DNA from 3 places in the Bacillus sp. JZ39 genome. Region 1 is predicted to be linked to each of the others. Evidence: riboswitches for the same ligand, from Rfam matches in the RefSeq annotation. Region 1 holds a riboswitch; each other region holds the start of a gene.

Region 1 (7,383 bases):
TTCCCTGCTGAACAAAAAGCTTCGCCACCTCTCCGATTCGGCGGATGTTTTCTTTTCGGTCTTCATCAGAAAAACCAAGATCCTTATTTAAGCCGTGACGGATATTATCCCCGTCAAGCACAATCACTTGGTAGCCTTGCTCAAACAATTCTCTCGCAGCGGCGTTGGCAATCGTTGATTTGCCTGAGCCGCTTAACCCTGTCAGCCAGAGAATGGAGCTTTTATGCTTGTTTTTTTGCTGGTACTCTTCTTTTGTGATAGAGGCTTCATGCCATACAATATCGCGATTTGTCACTGCCAGTCCTCCTTAAGATACGCCTACTTCTTCTTTTTTCTTCATCCCTTTGATTAACACTTCTACGACTTCTTTCCGACTGAATTCAGCAGGCGGCAGCACACCGTCTCTCAGCATGCCTCTTACCTTAGTGCCTGATAAAATGACGTGATGCTCTCTGCCATGAGGGCATGTTTTCGCTGTTCCCATATTTCCGCATTTTTTACAGAAGAAGCTGTGCTCAAATTTCAGCGGTGTAATTCCGAGTTCTTCAGGTTTAAATGTGTCAAACAGCTCCTGTGCTTCGTATGTTCCGTAATAGTCGCCTACACCTGCATGATCACGGCCGACGATGAAATGTGTGCAGCCGTAGTTCTTTCTGACAAGCGCGTGGAAAATTGCTTCTCTCGGGCCTGCATAACGCATCGCCGCTAAAAAGACACCAAGGAAAACGCGATCTTTCGGGTAATAATGATCAAGAAGCACTTGGTAGCTTTCCATCCGTACATCAGCTGGAATGTCATCAGATTTTGTTTCACCTACTAACGGATTCAAGAACAAGCCGTCTACTGTTTCAAGAGCCGTTTTTTGAATGTATTCATGCGCTCTGTGAACAGGGTTTCTTGTTTGGAAACCGACAATGGTTTCCCAGCCTTTTTCCGCAAACTGGCGTCTCGTTTCTGACGGTTCAAATGTAAATTCAGGGAACTGTTTTGAAGCTTTTTTAATCAACGTAATCGGCCCGCCGACATATGTATTGCCGCGGCTGAACAGCTTTTTAACACCAGGATGCTCCTGTTCATCTGTTTTGTACACATTGACAGCTTCTTTTTGTTTGTCAGGCACGTACAGATCTTCGATTTGGATAACGCCGTATGTTTCTCCTTCATACGTTAACTTTACCGTTTCACCAAGTGACAGTTCCGCTGCTTTTTGCGCATCGACCGGAAGCGTGATCGGAAGAGACCAGACAACGCCGGAAGAAAGACGCATGTTTTCGACTACAGATACGTAATCTTTTTCATTAAAGAAACCTTCAATCGGGCTGTATGCACCGATACCGATCAATTCCAAATCCGCGAAAGAAATTAAATCAAGTTCAATTTCTTTTTGGATGCCGCTCACATCATATGATTCATCTACTCTGTTTACTAATGTTCCTCCGTGTGGTGCTAAGCTCATAATATCCATCTCCTCCTAGTTAACTTATAAAATTACTCAGATTAATGATCAGATTCCCCCTCCTTGTTCGTGGACTGAGCGTCTCTCTTTACGAATGGCCTTTGTCAGGCTGACGGCACCCCCCGCCGCTAAAAGCACACTTACCATGATAAAGATCGAATAATAATCTGCTTTTAAAAACAAGGATACAAGCAGATAAGAAATCGATAAAGATAAAAACGGCGATACGATCCATACCTTCAGCATCGTTTGAACAACTTGTTTATGGAACACGTTCGGACCGTTTTTTGCCATGCCTATTCCGATAATAGACGATGACGTGACTTGCGCCAAGGGCACCGGCATCCCAAATACAGAACTGATGATCACCAGTCCGGCTCCTGTACTGGATAAGAGAATGCCTTCCCCTTTGGAGAATCTCGTAATTTTCTTCCCGTTTGTTTCTAGCACACGCCGGCCTAATAACAGTGCGCCAAGAGCAACAAAAGCTCCTCCATACAAGGTTCCTTTTCCGACATCAAGCACACCGGCAGCTACTAACGGGCCAACAGCATTCGCCACGTTATTCATGCCGGCAGAGAATGCTTCGAAAAATCCGGCAACTAACAAAACAATGCCGAGGATTTTTTGCTTTTTAGAAGATTTTACTTCAATCTTAAAATAACGAAACAGCTTAGATACGAAATAGGTGAAGCCGAAAGCGAACAGCGGGACAAAAACCCAAAATGACACAATGATCAGAAGATTGTTCACAAACAATACCTTATAAGCCACTCCCACGCCGACAACCGCGCCGACTGTTACTTCACTTGTCGACAAAGGAATGCCGAGCAGATTAGCAGTAAAGAGCGACAGGGCAGCAGCTCCAATAATGATGCAAACAATCGTCAGTGTAATCGTCTGCTCAGGAATAATGCCGGAGCTGATTGTTTTTACAACCTCGCCTCCGCCAATGACCGCCCCGGCAAAGACACCGACTGCGCATAGGATCAAAGCGTAGGTTTTCTTTTTGATGGCTCCGGAGCCGTAAGCAACCCCCATCGAAGCTGCAGCGCCGCTTGCACCAATATTCATCGCGAAAAACAAGCTAAATAAAATAGCGGCTAATTCCATTTTGCAGCTCCTTATTCATGCAGTCCGCATTCTGTTTTCGCCATACCATTCCATCTGCCTGAGCGCAAATCCTCTGCTGTAAAAGCGGGAGCAGTGCAAGGCGCACAGCCAATACTTGGATATCCTTGGTCATGAAGCGGATTGTAGTCGAGTTCATTCCGGGATGTGTATCTCCAAATGTCTTTCCAAGTCCAATGGATAAGCGGGCAAACTTTTACTGACTTGAATTTTTCATCTTTGTTTAAGAAATTCGTATTGGCACGGCTTGGCCCTTGATCACGGCGCAGGCCGGAAAGCCAGGCTGGATGTCCTGAAAGCGCCTCTCTTAAAGGAACGACCTTTCTAAGATAGCAGCACTGATTCGGCTCTCTTTCCCACAGTTTGTCACCATGTTCTTCGGCTTGTTCCTCAAGGGTGAGGTCTGGTTTTTTCAGGATGATATTAAGACCCGGATAACGCTCTTTCACTCGTTCAATTGTTTCATAGGTTTCTTTAAAATGAAGTCCTGTATCAAGAAACACAATCTCTGCGTCTTTTTTCACTTTATAAATTAAGTCAATCAGAACGATTCCCTCAATTCCGAAACTGCAGGCATAAACAAGCTGATTGCCGTAATGGCCGTATGCCCATTTTAAAACTGACAGCGCTCCTTTGTAAGGATCGTCTTCCGGAAATGTAATCGTTGGTTCTTCCCAATTATCGTACGTTAACATTTCTTCTTTCCTCCTTTCGGAGACAAACAAACAGTAGCTTTCTGCCGGTTGTCTTTTCCCAATTGTAATGTGATTCGCGGCTGCTGATATCACAGACAGCCTTTTTTCCTCTTAAAATAAAAAACTTTCAATCCGGCGGAAAGAAAGACAGGAACAGCATGCAGCCCTTATCTTTCAAAATGGAATTCATTTTGCTGGAAGTAGCACCTTACAAACTATGCAGGTTGCCGGGCTTCATAGGTCCAGTCCCTCAGCCGCTCTTGATAAGTTTTTAGATTTGTAGTAAATTTTAGCACAATTCTAACATAAGTCAACCCGACTTTTTTTATAGGATTAATAAAAAAACAGGCCTCACAGCCTGTTTTCAAGTACAGCAAGGCTTTGAAGCCTCTTTACATCATTTGAATTTATTTTTTATTTTTTAAACCAATCTTTTGACTCGGGATTTCGTTTCCATGTTTGCAGCTTTTTTAGATCATCTGAATGAATATTTCCGTTTTCAAGCGCGACCTCTGTGAGCGTATCATAATCAGTTAATGAGTAGTATGGCAGTTCTGCCTTTGCGAAGGCTTCCTCCGCTTTAGGAAGTCCGTACGTAAAGATTGAGACGACACCAAGCACTTCACAGCCGGCCGCTTGTAAAGCTGCACAAGCTTCAAGCACGCTGCCTCCTGTGGAGATTAAGTCTTCAATGACGACTGTTTTTTGCCCTTCTTGCACAGCTCCCTCAATCTGATTGCCTTTACCGTGCGCCTTCGGCTTGCTCCTCACATAACACATCGGAAGATTCAAACGGTCAGCCGCAAGAGCAGCATGAGGAATACCCGCGGTTGCTGTTCCCGCAATCATTTCAGCTTCAGGAAAATGCTCTTTGACAAGCTTGCTGATGCCTGAGGCGACATCATTTCTGACCTCTGGGAAAGATAGCGTAAGGCGGTTGTCACAGTAGATTGGAGATAAAATGCCGCTTGCCCATGTGAACGGCTCGTTCGGGCGTAAAAATACAGCTTGGATGTCTAATAGATGTTTTGCGATGATTTGTTTCAAGATTTAATTCCCTCCCATTCAAGTCTGACAGCCTTATAGGCTTTTACCGGGTCTTCCGCTTTTGTAATCGAGCGTCCTACTACAATCGCTGATGAACCTTTCTCTCTTGCAATAGCAGGCGTCGCTACGCGGACTTGGTCATTCGCAGCGTCCTCAGACATTCTGATCCCCGGAGTGACAGTCAGAAATGAAGGCGACACCGCTTGATAAATGGCTTTTGCTTCATGAACAGAGCAGACCACTCCATCCAGTCCGCTCTCTTCCGCCTGTTTGCTGTAGTGCACAACCGTATCAATCAGAGATTTTTCGATCAGCAGTTCATCTTTCATGATTTGTTCAGATGTGCTTGTCAGCTGGGTTACCGCGATCAGTGACGGACGTTTTTTTCCAGCCGGCGTACCTTCTTCTAAGCCTTCGAGAGCTGCCTGCATCATTTTTTTGCCCCCGGCAGCATGAACATTGACGAGATCTACTCCGAGACTGGCAAGGCGCTTCATCGCTTTGTTTACAGTAGTCGGGATGTCATGAAGCTTTAGATCTAAAAACAGCTCGCAGTTTCTTTCTTTTAATTGTTTCACGATCGATGGCCCTTCTTGATAAAAAAGCTCCATTCCAACCTTTACAAATAACGGTTCTTGCTGAAAAGGAGCTAAGAACGCGAGTGTTTCTTCAGCTGATGCAAAATCAAGCGCGATGATGGGCAGGTTGTTTTTCATGATTCCAGCTCCTTCCGATGCATTCTTCAATTGATTGATAGCCGTATTGGCGCAAAACAGATGGGAGCTGTTCAATAATCTCTGGACATGCAAAAGGATTCACAAAGTTTGCTGTTCCGACAGCGACTGCGCTTGCTCCCGCGAGAAGAAATTCCAGGGCATCTTCAGCCGTTTGCACGCCTCCCATTCCGATAATCGGGATATTGACCATCTGGCTGACTTCATACACCATGCGAATGGCAACCGGCTTCACAGCAGGACCCGAAAGTCCCCCTGTTTTATTCGCTAATATCGGTTTGCCGGTTTTTAAATCGAGTCTCATGCCGATTAGTGTGTTGATCATCGTAAGACCGTCCGCTCCCGCTTCCTCGATCGCTAATGCAATTTCTGTGATATTGGCCACGTTCGGGGAAAGCTTCACATAAACGGGTACATCCGAAACCTCTTTCACCGCTTTTGTCAAATCGGCAGCCATTTGAGGATTCGTGCCAAAAGCGATTCCGCCTGTTTTCACATTCGGGCAGGAAATATTCAATTCAAGAGCATGAACATTAGGCGCTTTGCTAATATGCTCTGCAACTTCAACATAATCCTCGACTTGAGAACCTGCGACATTGGCAATGATCGGCGTATCAAACTGCTCAAGCCACGGCAGCTCATTATGCAACACACTATCCAGCCCCGGATTTTGGAGACCGATCGCATTGAGCATTCCTGCACCAGTCTCAGCTACCCGCGGCGTCGGATTCCCAAAGCGCGGCTCCTTTGTCGTAGCCTTAATCATGATGGCTCCAAGACAAGACAAATCATAAAAACGTGAAAATTCTTTTCCAAAACCGAAGCAGCCTGATGCAGGAATGATTGGGTTTTTCAAATCAAGTCCCGGCAATTTCACCTCTAGCATTACAGCGCCACCTCCTGAGCTTTAAATACAGGCCCGTCGAGACATACTTTTACATAGGATGTCTCACTTTCATTTGTATGGCACACACACGCGAAGCATGCGCCGATTCCGCAGCCCATTCGTTCCTCCATGGACAGATATACTTCTTTATGGGCATATTCCTGTTTTAACGCCTTAAGCATCGGTGTCGGCCCGCAGCTGAGGAGGATATCAAACTCTAGATTTTTCCGTTTAATCACATCTGTGACAAATCCGGTTTCCCCGTAGCTTCCGTCAGCTGTTGCCACATACGTGTCTCCGTACTGCCGGCATTCTTCCTCGTAAAAAACATCCTTTGCCGATTGGAATCCTAAAACGTGGATGACATTTACCCCTTTTTCATTCAAGCGTTTCGACAGCTCTTGGAGAGGCGGCACACCTACTCCGCCTCCTACCAGCAAAGCCGTCTTTCCGGGTTGAACTTCATTAACAGGAAAGCCATTTCCCAAAGGCCCGAGGACATCCACAAATTCTCCCTGCTGCTTCAGTGACAAGAGTCTTGTCCCTTCCCCATCTATCCGATAAATGATGGTGACTTCATTTTTTTCAAAGTTGACGTCTGCGATGCTGATTGGTCTTCTCAAAAGAGGCGTAACCGCTTCGCTCACTTTAAGATGAAGGAACTGTCCAGGGGTTGTAAACCCTTGGACAAGCTCCCCTTTCAGAACCATTTGATACACCCGGTCTGCAATTTGCTGGTTAGAACATACTGTCAAATACGCTTTTTTCATATAGTGACTGCCGCCTCCTGATTTGTGTTGAGTGCCGGCATTTGATCAGCACGGAATGTCATGCTTTCCAGCACTCGCAATATCGCCTCTGCCGTATCTAAAGATGTTAGGCAGGCAACACCATTTTCTACTGATTCACGTCTGATTCTAAAACCGTCTCTTGCGGGCTGCTTTCCTTTTGTCAGCGTATTGATGACAAACTGCGCTTCTCCGTTTCTGATGACGTCAAGCAGGTTCGGGCCATCCTGACCGATTTTTCCGACGACCTTCGCTGGAATGGAAGCTTCTTTCAAGTAGCCTGCCGTTCCTTCCGTCGCTAAAATGTTGTAGCCGATCGCGTGGAACCGCTTAGCAATGGCAAGCCCTTCTTCTTTGTCCTTATCAGCTACTGTTAAAAGCACGGAACCGTAGTTCGGGATTTGAATACCTGAAGCAATCAAGGCTTTGTAGAGCGCCTTTTCAAGTGTCGAATCTTTCCCCATGACTTCACCTGTTGATTTCATTTCAGGCCCTAACGTAATGTCCACTCTTCTCAGCTTGGCAAAGGAGAAGACCGGCGCTTTTACAAATACACCTTGCTGTTCAGGCTGAAGGCCCTCTGTATAGCCAAACGCAGCCAGCTTTTGACCAAGAATGATTTTTGTTGCGAGATTCGCCATTGGGA
Region 2 (7,383 bases), 200 kb from region 1:
TTTAATATAAATCTTTTCTGATATCATCGAAAACAGGAATGCTCTCCCGAACTTCTGCGCTTTCTTGAAGGTCGATTTCCGCTCGGACTATGCCTTCTTCCCGGCCGCCTTCAGCAAGTACACGCCCCCATGGATCAATAATCAGGCTATGTCCTGCAAATTCATTATCCGGATTTGAACCGGTACAATTGCAGGCTGCGACAAAGCATTGGTTTTCAATGGCTCGCGCAATAAGCAGGCTTTTCCAATGATCAAGGCGGGGAAGAGGCCATTCCGCAGAAATAAACAGCACGTTGGCGCCTTTTGTCGTATGTTTTCTGATCCATTCCGGAAAACGGATATCGTAACAGATCAATCCAGAGCTTTTGACGCCGTCAAGCTCAAAGTATCCGTCTTCGGAACCGGCTGATAAATACAGATGCTCATCCATCAGCTGAAAAAGATGGGCTTTTCTGTACTCTTTAATGATTTGCCCTTCCTTATCCGCGATGTACATTGTATTATAAACATCAGAATTCTTCCTGACAGCGACCGATCCGGCGACAATATGAACACCATGTTTTTTTGCCGTTTTCTTCAGCCAGCTCTGAGCGGAGCGGCCGTCTTCATCAGCGAGTTCATCAAGATTGGCCAGATCATATCCGGTCGTCCATAATTCAGGCAGAACAAGAACATCAGCATGTTTGCTTTCTTTTTCGATGAAAAATTCAGCCTTTTTTATATTTTCCGAAGGTTTTCCGTATGAAATATCAAATTGAAGACAAGATATCGTCCATTTCATCTTTTTAACACCCCAAATTTTTCTTTACTTTTTTCATTTAACCATATATGATGATGGACTATCATTTCAAGATTTTTTTAGAAGGAGAGAATAGATGAAATTTGAACAGTCTCATGTATTGAAGGAATTGCCTAAACAATTCTTCGCTTCTTTGGTGCAGAAAGTGAACCGAAAGCTCGCAGAAGGACATGACGTTATCAATCTGGGACAGGGAAATCCAGATCAGCCGACTCCTGAACATATTGTTGAGGAGATGAAACGAGCTGTCGCTGATCCTGAGAATCATAAATATTCGTCTTTTCGCGGCTCATACCGTCTGAAGTCAGCGGCTGCTGCATTTTACAAAAGAGAATACGGCATTGATCTGGATCCGGAAACCGAAGTCGCTATATTATTCGGCGGAAAAGCCGGTCTAGTCGAGCTCCCGCAATGCTTGTTGAATCCCGGTGATACGATTTTAGTTCCCGATCCGGGTTATCCTGATTACTGGTCGGGTGTCACACTTGCAAAAGCAAAAATGGAAATGATGCCGCTCGTAAAGGACAGGGCGTTTCTCCCTGATTACAGCAGCATAACCGCTGAAGTAAGGAAACAGGCGAAATTGATGTATTTAAATTATCCGAATAATCCGACCGGAGCTGTTGCTACTTCCGAGTTCTTTGAAGATACCGTGCGTTTTGCGACTGAAAACGGAATCTGCGTCGTTCACGATTTTGCTTACGGCGCTGTCGGATTTGACGGCTGCAAGCCTTTAAGCTTTTTGCAGACTGAAGGTGCGAAGGATATCGGAATTGAAATTTACACGCTGTCAAAAACGTATAATATGGCAGGATGGCGGGTTGGCTTTGCCGTCGGAAACGCTTCGGTCATTGAAGCGATCAATCTTTATCAAGACCATATGTTTGTCAGTCTTTTCAGAGCGACTCAGGAGGCTGCAGCAGAGGCACTGTTAGCCGATCAGACGTGTGTGGCAGAGCAAAATGCCAGGTATGAGAGCAGGAGAAACGCTTGGATCACGGCATGCCGGGAAATCGGCTGGGATGTAACAGCTCCCGCAGGTTCTTTTTTTGCATGGCTGCCTGTGCCTGAAGGCTATACTTCTGAGCAGTTCTCAGATCTTTTGCTGGAAAAAGCGAATGTGGCAGTTGCGGCTGGAAACGGCTTCGGTGAATATGGCGAGGGCTACGTCAGAGTCGGACTTTTAACAAGTGAAGAAAGACTTAAGGAAGCCGCTTATCGAATTGGCAAACTGAACCTGTTTACCCAAAAAAGCATTGACAAGACCTTATAACGATGGGATAATTCAAAATAATTTATAAAATCTATATTTTCTTATCAAGAGCAGGCAGAGGGACGAGCCCGATGAAGCCCGGCAACCGACTTATAAAGCACGGTGCTAATTCTTGCAGCTAGCGGCTGAGAGATAAGATTCGGACGAGAAACGAAACCTCTTTAGACGCGATTGCAGTTTGAAGAGGTTTTTTGATATGGATGAAAATGAAAGGAGCTCTGGCATGAGTGAGTTATTAGCGACATATCTCCTGACCGAACCGGGAGCCGATACAGAGAAGAAAGCAGAACAAATCGCAACAGGATTGACAGTAGGCTCCTGGACTGATCTGCCCCTTGTAAAACAGGAGCAAATGCAAAAGCACAAGGGGCGGGTGATAAAAGTTGAGGAGAGAGAGGGAACTGCTGCATCAGAAAAACAAGCGGTCATCACAATTGCCTATCCTGAAATCAATTTCTCTCAGGATATTCCGGCTTTGCTGACAACAGTGTTTGGCAAGCTGTCCCTGGACGGAAAAATCAAATTAATCGATCTTCACTTCTCTGAAGCATTTAAGCGTGCACTGCCGGGACCGAAGTTTGGCGTATACGGCATCCGGAAGCTGCTGGGAGAGTTTGAGAGACCGCTGTTAATGAGCATATTTAAAGGCGTAATCGGAAGGGACCTGAGTGATATTAAAGAACAGCTCCGGCAGCAGGCGCTTGGCGGAGTTGACTTGATTAAAGACGATGAAATTTTCTTTGAGACTGGTCTAGCGCCTTTTGAAACAAGAATTGCAGAAGGAAAGCAAATATTGAAAGAAACGTATGAACAAACTGGACATAAAACGCTGTATGCGGTGAATTTGACCGGACGTACGGCTGATCTGAAAGACAAAGCGAGACGCGCCGCCGAGTTGGGAGCGGATGCGCTTTTGTTTAATGTCTTCGCTTACGGCTTGGACGTTATGCAAGGCCTTGCGGAAGATCCTGAAATCCCAGTTCCGATTATGGCGCATCCAGCAGTGAGCGGAGCGTTTACGTCTTCTCCGTTTTACGGTTTTTCTCACGCTCTTTTACTAGGAAAATTAAACCGATATTGCGGTGCTGACTTCAGCCTCTTTCCATCTCCATATGGTTCGGTTGCGCTTCCAAGAGCAGATGCACTGGCGATTCATGAAGAATGTGTGAGAGAGGATGCTTTTAACCAAACATTTGCGGTTCCGTCAGCAGGCATTCATCCCGGCATGGTTCCGCTATTAATGCGTGATTTCGGCATAGACCACATTATTAACGCCGGAGGAGGCGTACATGGACATCCGAACGGTGCCCAAGGCGGGGGGCGAGCGTTCAGAGCCATTATTGATGCGGTCCTAGAGGCCCAGCCGATTGATGAAAAAGCCGAACAATGCAAGGATCTTAAGCTTGCGCTAGATAAATGGGGAAAGGTTGAAGCCGTATGACGACTCGAAAACCTTTTATTATTTGTGATTTTGACGGAACAATCACGATGAACGACAACATTATAAATATCATGAAAACATTTGCTCCCCCAGAGTGGGTGGCATTAAAAGACGGCGTACTTTCCAAAACGCTGTCGATCAAGGAAGGTGTCGGGCGGATGTTCGGCCTTCTGCCCAGCCGTTTAAAAGAAGAGATTACAAGTTTTGTATTGGAAGATGCAAAAATCAGGGAAGGCTTTCGGGAATTTGTAGCATTTATCAATGAGCACGAGATTCCGTTTTATGTCATAAGCGGTGGAATGGACTTTTTTGTATATCCTTTGCTTGAAGGCATTGTGGATAAAGACCGCATTTATTGCAACCATGCTTCATTTGACAATGACTATATCCATATTGACTGGCCTCATTCCTGCAAGGGCACATGCAGCAATCAATGCGGGTGCTGTAAGCCGTCGGTCATCCATGAACTTTCTGAACCGAACCAATATATCATCATGATCGGTGATTCGGTTACAGATGTGGAGGCAGCAAAGCTGTCTGACCTATGCTTTGCAAGGGATTATTTATTAAACGAATGTCGGGAGCAAAACCTCAATCATCTTCCGTATCAAGATTTTTATGAGATCAGAAAGGAAATTGAGAATGTAAAGGAGGTACAGGAATGGCTGCAAAACAAGAACGCTGGCGAGAGCTCGCTGAAGTAAAACGGGAATTGGCAGAGAGAGATTGGTTTCCGGCTACTAGCGGTAATCTGTCAATTAAGGTTACAGATGAGCCTTTAACATTTCTCGTCACTGCAAGCGGAAAAGATAAACGCAAAGAGACGGTTGAAGATTTTCTGCTGGTCGATCAAAACGGAGAGCCTGCTGAAAGCGGGCATTCTCTGAAACCGTCAGCAGAAACGCTTTTGCATACACATTTGTACAATAAAACCAATGCCGGATGCTGCCTGCATGTCCATACGGTAAACAATAATGTGATTTCAGAGTTATACGGAGACCAAAAGAAAATCACATTCAAAGGCCAGGAAATTATAAAAGCACTCGGCTTGTGGGAAGAGAACGCAGAAGTGACCGTTCCGATTATAGAAAATCCGGCACATATCCCGACGCTTGCGGCACTGTTTGCGGAAGAGATTTCAGAAGATTCAGGAGCTGTTCTGATCCGAAATCATGGTATTACGGCTTGGGGGAAAACAACATTTGAGGCAAAAAGAGTGCTTGAAGCGTATGAATTTTTGTTCAGCTACCATTTGAAATTGAAAACACTCCAGCATCAGCTGGTTAAATAAAAGGAGGAATTGAAATGGCTACAATTCGAATTCATGATGAGGCAAATACAACGATTGAAAATCAAGAGGAAGTGGCAAGCTTTCTGGACAGTCAAGAGGTTATTTATGAGCAATGGGATATCACGAAGCTTCCGGAACATCTCTCAGAGAAATATGACCTGACAGAAGAAGAAAAACAGCAAATTCTTGATACCTTCGAAACTGAAATTAAAGATATCTCAACCCGCCGCGGCTATAAAGCACAGGATGTTATTTCATTGTCAGACAGCAATCCGAAACTTGATGAACTGCTTGAAAACTTTAAAAGAGAGCATCACCATACAGACGATGAGGTTCGTTTTATTGTAAGCGGACACGGTATTTTTGTCATTCAAGGCAAGGACGGCACGTTTTTTGATGTCCGTTTAAACCCTGGAGATTTAATCTCCGTGCCTGAGAATATCCGCCATTACTTCACGCTTCAGGAGGACCGCAAAGTTGTCGCGGTGAGAATTTTTGTCACAACTGAAGGCTGGGTTCCGATTTATGAAAAAGACAGCGTGAATCAATAAGCATGAGAAAGCCCCGTTCATCGAACGGGGCTTTATATATTTATTGCAAACGCCACTTTTCATACTGTGACAGTTCTTTTTTAATCAGTGTCCAAATCAAACCTAAAACAGCTGCATCGTCAATGAACCCAAGACCGAGGATTACGTCTGGAATGATATCGAGCGGCATGACGATATACAGGATTGCGGCAGTTAACAGCAAAAGTGTTTTAACCTGTGAACGAGGGTAGTCGCCATTTCGCCAATCGCGAAGCATCTGAAAAAAAGTAGTGATGTGCTGGATACATTTTTTTCGGTTTTTCCTCTTTAAAATCGCTTTTCCGCCTGCCGCTCCGAGCATTATTGCTTTCTTTTTCTTCATTGGGCATACCTCCTGCCTGGCGGCGTGTTTAAGATATTCTTCACCTGGGTATTGTTCTTCTAATCCTATCAATATATCTATTATACCTGAAAAATTAACTTATTTAATGAAAATATGTTTACAAATAAAGTATAATCTGTAATAATGCACAATAACCCAATCAAACTTGTTTCCTATTTCTTAGCGGCGAGGGGTGAAGTGAATGGGCGGTTCTTCTGAACAAGAAAGATTGTTGGTGTCTATTGATGAAAAAAGAAAGTTAATGATAGATGCCGCTAGAAAGCAGGGATTTACAGGGCATGACACGATCAGGCACAGTCAGGAGCTGGATTGTTTAATAAATGAATATCATCAGCTTATGCAAGAAAACGAACATTCCCAAGGGATTCAAGGCCTTGTAAAGAAATTAGGCTTGTGGCCCCGCAGAGATGTTATGCCAGCATATGATGCAAATAAATAGCGGCCTATCAGATGCATATATAAAGAGAGAGCTTTTCGGAAGCGCTCTTTTTTTCTGGAAAAAATTCATATGAAAGAGGGAACTAATGAAGGAACTGGCGATTCTCATTACCGAAATGGTCAATCAATTTCATGATGCTTTTATTTCCTTATGCGGAATATTTGGCATTCATTTAACTGACAAAGAAATGCATTTTTGGGTGATCGGCATTTTTGGCATATTCTTTTTCGGCGTCACTCACGCTGTGTTTACATGGCTTTCTAAATGGAGTATGACAGCCTTGTCCTTTATCTATACTGTTACAGTCATCATTGTCATCGTATTTGCGATTGAGATTCAGCAAAAGGTGACGGGTAGAGGGAATATGGAGTTTTTAGATGCCACGGAAGGTATAAAGGGTTTTTTAGTATTTTTTATGTTTTTTTTGCTTTTGAAAATGCTGTTGCGTTTCATCAAAATCCTTTTTTCTGGAAGACCAGCAAGCAAATCGAATGGCAATGCCCGATCACGAAGATAAAAAACCCTCCTGACATGGTCAGGGGGGCTATGATGCGGATACGGGGAGGGTGATCGTCACCTCTGTGCCTCTTCGAACTTCACTTTCAATATGAATAGAGCCTCCGTACATCAGCACAATCCGTTTACAAACAACAAGGCCGAGACCGGTTCCTTTTTCTTTAGAAGTAACAAAGGGGAGGAAGATGTGATCCAGCATTTCCTGAGAAATCCCTTCGCCGTTATCCACAACTTTGATTATGGCTTTTTTATCTAAAGCTCCTAGGGAGATCGTCAGTTTGCCTCCTTCAGGCATTGACTCGAGGCCATTTTTTGCTACATTTAAAATCACTTGTTTAATATGATCTTTTGTACATTTTACGAGTAAGGGCTGCTCGGTTAAATACTGTAATTCGACTTCAACATTGTATAGATTGCCCTCAGAATAAATGATCGGCATAATTTCTCCGATAATGTCCTGAAGTGAGTTCAGCTCCCATTTTTCAGCTGTCGGCTTGCCGAGAACGAGAAACTCACTCACTATTTGATTGATGCGCTTGATCTCCTGTTCGATAATGGAGAAGTAAAGCTGATCTTCCTCACCTTTATATTTCTTTTGCAACAGCTGAATAAAGCCGCTTATCCCGGTGAGGGGGTTACGGATTTCATGGGCTGTGCTGGCAGCAAGCGTCCCGATCAGCTCTAATTTTTG
Region 3 (7,383 bases), 400 kb from region 1:
GCAATCGTACTTTTATTATATGTTAAGTATTGCGGCTGCAGTAATTTACTGGTTATGGGATTCTCTGATCCTTTATAAACGTACAGCTTCCGGTGTATAGGCTGATTTTTACCAATCGGAGAAATATGGAGGTTCAATAAAAATTCAGGATCTAAAAGCTTTAGGTTTCATATTTTTTTAAAAAAATCCTCCGCGGATAAAGGCGCAGTATGGGGGCATAATGAGAGCACACATTCGAACCGAATAGGTTTTCTAAGTGTTTTACGATACATACGTTCATCAAGATCATCACGTCATCGGAATATAAAAACTATTGTTGTGGAACGGGCATCTTGAGTTGTTTGAGGAAAGAACATAGATGGTGGTTTATCGTTTTATCAGCGCTTATGGAACAAAGTTTTGGTGGCGGTCAATCCATACAGCTAAACAGAGGAGAGCGTGACAATGAATCTCGCTCTCCTCAGATTTGTTTTATTCACCCTGATGTTTTTCAACTAATGTGAATGTCCAATCTTTTAACATATGTTTCTGGACATATTTTTTTCCGTTTATTTCGATGTAGGGCAGGTCTGCCATGTCTCCAGCTAACTGTTTTGCTTCAGTCGTTGTTATTCCTAAAAAAAGTCCGATGTAAAAGTAAATATCCCGTTCTTTTATTAGCAAGATATCATTTTGTTCATTACCTTTGGTTTGGTTCCTCTGCTTTAAGCCTTCACCGATAAAATATCCAGCCAAAGCAATACCAATTCCTAAAAAAACGTCCATGTGTATGCCTCCATTATGTCGATGTTATGTTATACGGGCTTGGCATACTAGGGGTTTCATTATTTTTTCAAACCTTTTCAATCTGCACGCGTCCTGAAAAAAAGGTGGCGCCGCCGCCCATATCGGACAATCGGTCTGGGGTTAGCGCGTTTACAAGCTGTTTTTTTCCTTGTTCATCCGCCCATAATCCTTGGCTGACAACGACACCTGGCAGCACTTGTTCTCCAACTGCAGCGGTCAGCTGGCATTCTCCCCGGCTGTTCCAAATTCGTACAGGTGCCCCATCAACGATTCCGTGTTCTTCAGCATCTTTTGTGTTGATAAAGAGCTTTGGCGTCTTTTCAAGCTTGATGTGTTTTTCATTATTGGAAAATGTTGAGTTTAAGAAATTATGGTTTGGCCCCGGAACATACATAAACGGATGTTCATTATCGGTTACAAGAGGTGTATATGTCGGTAAAGCAGGGAAGCCGTCTTGTTTCATTTGTTCTGAATATAATTCTATTTTTCCGCTTGGCGTTGGAAGTTCGCCCGGAAACAGTCGCTTTTCGCGTTTCGCTTTCATAAATGAATGCTTAGCAAGTGCATCGTAATCAATCTCTGCCAAATGTGGATTATCTGGATGGTCAAGCGCCTGGCGGATTAATTCTTCATCTGAATCTTTAAGCTCCTGGTCTGTGAATCCCATGGCTTCAGCCAGTAATCGGAAAACCTCAGTGTTAGACTTGCTTTCCCCATATCTCTCAATCACCGGCTGCTGAAGCTGAATGTAATGGTGCCAGTAGGAGGTGTAAAAATCAGTATTTTCAAAAGCGGATGTTGCAGGCAGTACAATGTCCGCATATGCAGCCGTTTCCGTTAAAAACAAATCATGAACCACAGTAAACAAGTCTTCCCGCAGCAAGCCCTGTCTGACTTTGTTTGCTTCGGGCGCGACGACGGCAGGGTTCGTTCCGTAAATAAATAGAGAGCGAATCGGCGGGTCTGTTTCCAAAAGCACCCTGCCAAGCTGATTCATATTAAACGACCTCGGGGTGCGCCCTTTCAATAAGTCGGGCCGCTGCAAGGCATTTGTGTTATATTCTAAAATTCCGCTGTTATGCTTAATTGCGCCGCCCCCTGTGTGCAGCCATTGGCCGGTGATCGCCGGAAGACAGGCAATCGTCCTTACAATCATCCCGCCGTTATCGTGATGCTGGGGTCCGTTTCCGATTCTGATAAAAGAAGGGGAGGTTTCCCCGTACATTTTTGCCAGTCGGTAAATATCTTCGGTACTGACACCGGTGATCGTCGATACCTTTTCAGGATCATATTGTTTCACGTGTTCACAGAGCTCTTCATAGCCAACCGTGTACTCGGACAGAAATGCTTCATCATGAAGGTTTTCTTTAAATAAAATGTGCATGATGCCAAGAGCAAGTGCACTGTCGGTTCCCGGTTTTATTGGGATAAACCAATCTGCAAGACGTCCTGTTTGATTTTTATGCACATCGATCACGACAATTTTGGCACCTTGTTTTCGCGCTTTTTGGGCGATCGTAATTTGGTGCATGTTTGTGCTGACCGCATTTATTCCCCAAAAAATAAATAGTTTTGTATGAATGGTTTCCTCAGGGTCGATTCCCGCGCTTATGCCCATTGTATATTTATAGCCTTCAGATCCCGCTTTGCTGCAAATCGTCCGTTCAAGCTGGCTTGACCCCATGCGGTAAAAAAAGCGGCGGTCCATTCCTTCAGCTGTCAATTTCCCCATATTTCCGTAAAAGCTGTAAGGAAGTATGCTTTCAGCTCCCTCTGCATCAATCAGCTGTTTCCAGCGGGAGGTGATCGTATCGATTGCCTCTTCCCAAGAAATCGGTTCAAATATCGCTTGGCCTTTCGCACCTGTTCGTTTGAGCGGTGTAGTCAGCCGCTTTTCATCATAGATGCGCTCCGTCATATTCCGGACTTTGTTGCATATGTTTCCGGCTGTGACAGGATGATCAGGGTCTCCTTGCATTTTTACGATTTTCCCGTCTTTTTTATGTATTAACAATCCGCACTGATCCGGGCAGTCCAGCGAGCAAACGGATTTGAAAATGCCGTTTTGTTGTGTGGCAAAAGATTTCATGGCCCAGTTCCTCTCTCTAGTTAGATATTTTGTAAGAATTATAACATTTCGGATGATAACGTCAATTCTGAAAAAAGAGATTGACATCAATCTGAGACTTCTTTATGATAAACGTATTCTTCATTCTGAAAATTACATACTCAACATTTTCTATCCAGAGAGGTGGAGGGACTGGCCCTATGAAACCTCGGCAACATTATTGTGCCAATTCCAGCAAGCGTCAGCTTGAAAGATAGGAAAGCAAGGTTTATACCGGCGTCTGCCTGTAACAGAGCGCGCCTATATATGAATCTCTTTCCATCTGCGGAAAGAGATTTTTTTTATGAAAAAATACGATGAAAAGGATGTTTTGCACCATGACGGTTTTGGTTACAGCACCGTACAACGAAGAAGGACGAAAAGAGCTAGAAAACTTGTTTGACTCAGTTGCTTATCAATCTTGGAAGGAACAAGGCCGGGCATATCGGGAGGATGAACTCATTCAGCTGCTAAAAGCAACAAATGCGACAGGCTTGATTACTGAACTTGATCAGGTAACAGACAGCGTATTTGCTTCTGTTCCCGAACTTTCATTTGTCGGTGTTTGCAGGGGAATGCCCTCCAATGTGGATGTGGCAGCTGCCTCAAAAAGAGGCATACCTGTTTTTTATACACCAGGGCGGAATGCACAAGCCGTTGCTGAAATGTTTATTGGAAATGTGATTTCCTTTCTGCGCCATACCAGCGCCTCGAATCAATGGCTGAAGGATGGAAAGTGGAACAGTGATTACCTGCAGGCTTATGTCAAATTTAAAGGAAATGAATTAACAGGAAAAACGGTTGGCATGATTGGGTTCGGGGCGGTTGGCCAAAGGATTGCAAAACTGCTGACTGCGTTTGACTGTAAAATAAATTATTACGATCCATTCATTCAAGACGATCATCCGCTGTATGAAAAAGTATCTCTTAAAACGGTGTTTTCAGACAGTGATATCGTTTCTGTCCATCTGCCTCGTACTGAGGAAACACTTGGATTTATTGATCGGAAGTATTTTGATCTGATGAAACAGAGTGCGATTTTCGTCAATACTTCAAGAGCAGTTGTTGTAAACCGTGAAGATCTTTTATCTGTATTAAAAGAACACAAAATCAGAGGTGCGATATTAGACGTTTTTTATCATGAACCTCCAGAGGAATCAGATTATGAATTGATTTCATTGCCTAATGTTCTGGCAACACCGCATCTCGCTGGAGCAACATTTGAAGTGGAGGATCATCACGTGACGATACTGAATAAAGCCCTCAAAAAGTGGAAGGGTGAAAAAACTCTTAATATTCCGACAATGTATAACAAGGACGAACTGAAAACAGGGGTATAAGAAAGGAGGCTAACAGAATGAAAAAACAAAAAGGCTATCTCGTTTTTGATATTGGCACAGGCAATGCGAGGGTAGCGGTCGTGAGTGTAACTGGCAGTGTTCTAACAGTTGAACGGGAGGACATCGTGTATTCCACAGAGACGCTTTACCCGGACAGCCGTTATTTTTCTCCTCAGGTGCTGTGGAAGCAGGTGATGAATTTGGCAAAACGTGTGCTATCCCGTTCGTGTGATATTGACATCATTGGTTTGACATCGACGAGTCAAAGACAGGGGATTGTTCTGATCGATCAAAACGGCGATTCTTTTCTTGGGCTGCCGAACATCGATAACCGCGGTCGAGAGTGGGAGGCGAGCATTCCCGATCGGGAAGAGATATACAGCCGCACAGGCCGCCTGCCAACCGCACTTTTTTCCGCGCTCAAGCTTTATGGATTAAAACAGCGCCAGCCCTCTTTATGGGAAAAGACTGCAAGCTTTACTAGCATCAGTGATTGGGTGACGTACCAACTGAGCGGAATATTAACATATGAACCATCACAGGCAACAGAAACCCTGCTGTTTGATGTGAAGCAAAACACTTGGTCAGAAGAGATGTGCGACATATTCGGCTTTTCTCCATCTATCCTTCCGCCTCTTGTAAGAGCGGGAACAGCAATTGGAACGATAGCAAATGAATATGCATCCGAATTAGGCCTTTCAATAAATGCTAAGGTTATAGCAGGGGGCGGGGATACACAGCTAGCTGTCAAAAGCACCGGAGCTGGACTTGAGGACATTGTCATTGTATCAGGGACAACAACGCCAATAACCAAAATTACTGCGGATCATGGCGACACAAAACATAAAGCCTGGCTGAACTGTCATACGGATCAAGGGCATTGGCTTGTGGAAACGAATCCGGGAATTACCGGCTTGAATTATCAAAAATTAAAACAGATTTTTTATCCGAATGAAACGTACGAAGTAATGGAGGAGGAGATTTCTGCACTTGCAAAAGAAGACCATGCATGTGTAGCGGCTCTCGGCTCTTATTTATCGGCTGAAAAGAATGCGTTAACGAGAGGCGGTTTTCTTTTTGATGCCCCGCTGTCAGCACATTTAAAGAGGGCACATTTTGTACGTGCAGCGCTAGAAGAGATCGCATTTTCAATTAAATGGAACTTTGACATTTTAACAGAGGTTACTCCGTTTGAACGTGACTATGTTTGGGTGTGCGGAGGGGGATTCCAAAGCAAAGCGCTCACTCAATATATCGCGGATCTTCTTCAAAAAAAGGTCTATGTCCAAGAGGGATATCATCAGGCATCTGTTGTTGGAGCTGCAGTCATTTGCAATGAAACCTTTCAATTAACGGAGGAGATGTCAGCAAATGTCCGGGTGATCGAACCGAAGGACTGTCAGACAGAATTGGCTTTATATGAGAAATGGAAGCAAACACAGCGCTTTTTTTCAGGTTCAGAAAGCAAAGTATTGATTTAAGGCGGCATTTTTGCTGTTTTGAGGAATCATTTAATTTTCAACTTTAATAAGGTAATACGGTAATGAATATAAGCATCTAAGGAGGAGACAGATATGTTGGATAAAATAGGAATACCGAAGCGGCTTGCCTGGGGATTTTTAGGGGTTGTTTTGTTTATGATGGGAGATGGCCTTGAACAAGGCTGGCTCAGTCCTTTTTTGATCGAAAACGGGCTCACCGTTCAGCAGTCCGCTTCCATTTTTAGTATATACGGAATTGCGCTTGCCATAGCTTCCTGGTTTTCGGGTGTATGTCTCGAAGCATTTGGCGCAAAACGAACGATGTTTATGGGGCTGTTGTTTTATGTGATCGGTACAGCTGCTTTTATCGTATTTGGATTTGAACAGCTGAACCTGCCAGTGATGTATGTGACTTACTTCGTAAAAGGGTTAGGTTACCCGCTTTTTGCTTACTCTTTCTTGACATGGGTCATTTACAGAACACCGCAAAGCAAACTGAGCACTGCTGTCGGCTGGTTTTGGATTGCATATTGCCTCGGCATGTTTGTGTTCGGCGCTTGGTACTCAAGCTACGCGATCAAAGCGTTCGGTTATTTGAATACGCTTTGGAGCTCTATTTTCTGGGTATGTCTCGGTGCATTTTTTGCATTGTTTATCAATAAAGACCGTTTTGAAAAGAAGAAAAGAAAAAGATCAGAAACAGCCGAGGAGCTTTTAAAAGGGGTTACGATTCTATTTACAAATCCGCGCGTGCTTACAGGCGGAATCATCAGAATCATCAACAGCATTGGTACATATGGTTTTCCAGTCTTTTTGCCGATGCACATGGCCCAGCATGGAATTTCAACCAATGTGTGGCTGCAAATTTGGGGAACGATTTTCCTGGGGAACATTGTGTTTAACCTTATCTTTGGTATTGTCGGCGATAAATTCGGCTGGAAAAATACTGTTATTTGGTTCGGCGGAGTCGGCTGCGGCATTTTCACCCTCTTATTATACTACGCACCTGTTTTCTCCGGCGGAAGCTTAGCGGTTGTCAGCGTGATCGGCTTTATTTGGGGCGGTTTGCTGGCAGGCTATGTGCCTATTGGTGCAATTGTGCCGACGGTGGCAGGAAATGATAAAGGGGCAGCCATGTCTGTATTGAATTTGGCTGCAGGTTTATCAGCGTTTGTCGGCCCCGCACTCGCTTGGCTGTTCATCGGTCTCGTCGGCGCGCAAGGTGTCGTCTGGATCTTTGCGGCCCTTTACCTTGCAAGTGCGGTCTTGACGAAATGTATTCATATACCTGAAGAAAAAGCAGTTAAGGAGGAAACATCTCCTCAATATGCATCTTAATTAGAAAGCGCCCTGTTTGAGGGGCGCTTTTTTATCTTTTTAAAGGAAAAGGGATGTGCGCACAGACCAAGAGAATGCCGTCATTCTCTTGGTTTTACAATAGAATACACATTTGTATCATATGGAGTACCATTTTGATACATGTACTGTCTTAAAACACCTTCTTTTTGAAACCCCATTTTTAGGAGCAGACGATTTGATGCATCATTAGCAGTAAATACAACTGCGCCAATACGCGACAGTCCAAGGGCAGAAAATCCGTAAGATACGACCTTTGAAATGACTTCTGATGCAAAACCGTTTCGCCAATGCTCCGGGATGATTTCATAAC

What was found. Region 1 has a riboswitch for S-adenosylmethionine ahead of M1D65_RS08360 (phosphoadenylyl-sulfate reductase). Riboswitches for the same ligand answer to the same signal wherever they lie in the genome.
Region 2: linked by a shared signal. The riboswitch ahead of mtnW (2,3-diketo-5-methylthiopentyl-1-phosphate enolase) and the one ahead of M1D65_RS08360 (phosphoadenylyl-sulfate reductase) in region 1 are both predicted to bind S-adenosylmethionine.
Region 3: linked by a shared signal. The riboswitch ahead of M1D65_RS09930 (2-hydroxyacid dehydrogenase) and the one ahead of M1D65_RS08360 (phosphoadenylyl-sulfate reductase) in region 1 are both predicted to bind S-adenosylmethionine.

What each region holds. Positions count from the first base shown of each region.
Region 1 covers NZ_CP096389.1:1,594,630-1,602,012, reverse strand. The annotation lists gene cysC (adenylyl-sulfate kinase) at 1-295, opposite strand, end outside; gene sat (sulfate adenylyltransferase) at 308-1,456, opposite strand; gene cysP (sulfate permease) at 1,505-2,569, opposite strand; gene M1D65_RS08360 (phosphoadenylyl-sulfate reductase) at 2,581-3,282, opposite strand; SAM riboswitch class I at 3,447-3,552, opposite strand; gene pyrE (orotate phosphoribosyltransferase) at 3,697-4,329, opposite strand; gene pyrF (orotidine-5'-phosphate decarboxylase) at 4,326-5,045, opposite strand; gene M1D65_RS08345 (dihydroorotate dehydrogenase) at 5,014-5,949, opposite strand; gene pyrK (dihydroorotate oxidase B electron transfer subunit) at 5,949-6,719, opposite strand; gene carB (carbamoyl-phosphate synthase (glutamine-hydrolyzing) large subunit) at 6,716-7,383, opposite strand, start outside.
Region 2 covers NZ_CP096389.1:1,394,881-1,402,263, forward strand. The annotation lists gene M1D65_RS07330 (carbon-nitrogen family hydrolase) at 2-781, opposite strand; gene mtnE (methionine-glutamine aminotransferase) at 876-2,072, shown strand; SAM riboswitch class I at 2,111-2,211, shown strand; gene mtnW (2,3-diketo-5-methylthiopentyl-1-phosphate enolase) at 2,296-3,513, shown strand; gene mtnX (2-hydroxy-3-keto-5-methylthiopentenyl-1-phosphate phosphatase) at 3,510-4,217, shown strand; gene M1D65_RS07350 (methylthioribulose 1-phosphate dehydratase) at 4,175-4,804, shown strand; gene mtnD (acireductone dioxygenase) at 4,819-5,355, shown strand; gene M1D65_RS07360 (YkvA family protein) at 5,396-5,716, opposite strand; gene spo0E (aspartyl-phosphate phosphatase Spo0E) at 5,919-6,176, shown strand; gene M1D65_RS07370 (hypothetical protein) at 6,262-6,693, shown strand; gene kinD (sporulation kinase KinD) at 6,721-7,383, opposite strand, start outside.
Region 3 covers NZ_CP096389.1:1,990,254-1,997,636, reverse strand. The annotation lists gene M1D65_RS09945 (UPF0715 family protein) at 1-100, shown strand, start outside; gene M1D65_RS09940 (hypothetical protein) at 472-765, opposite strand; gene M1D65_RS09935 (molybdopterin oxidoreductase family protein) at 833-2,875, opposite strand; SAM riboswitch class I at 3,023-3,114, shown strand; gene M1D65_RS09930 (2-hydroxyacid dehydrogenase) at 3,211-4,233, shown strand; gene M1D65_RS09925 (FGGY-family carbohydrate kinase) at 4,251-5,714, shown strand; gene M1D65_RS09920 (MFS transporter) at 5,808-7,052, shown strand; gene M1D65_RS09915 (GNAT family N-acetyltransferase) at 7,133-7,383, opposite strand, start outside.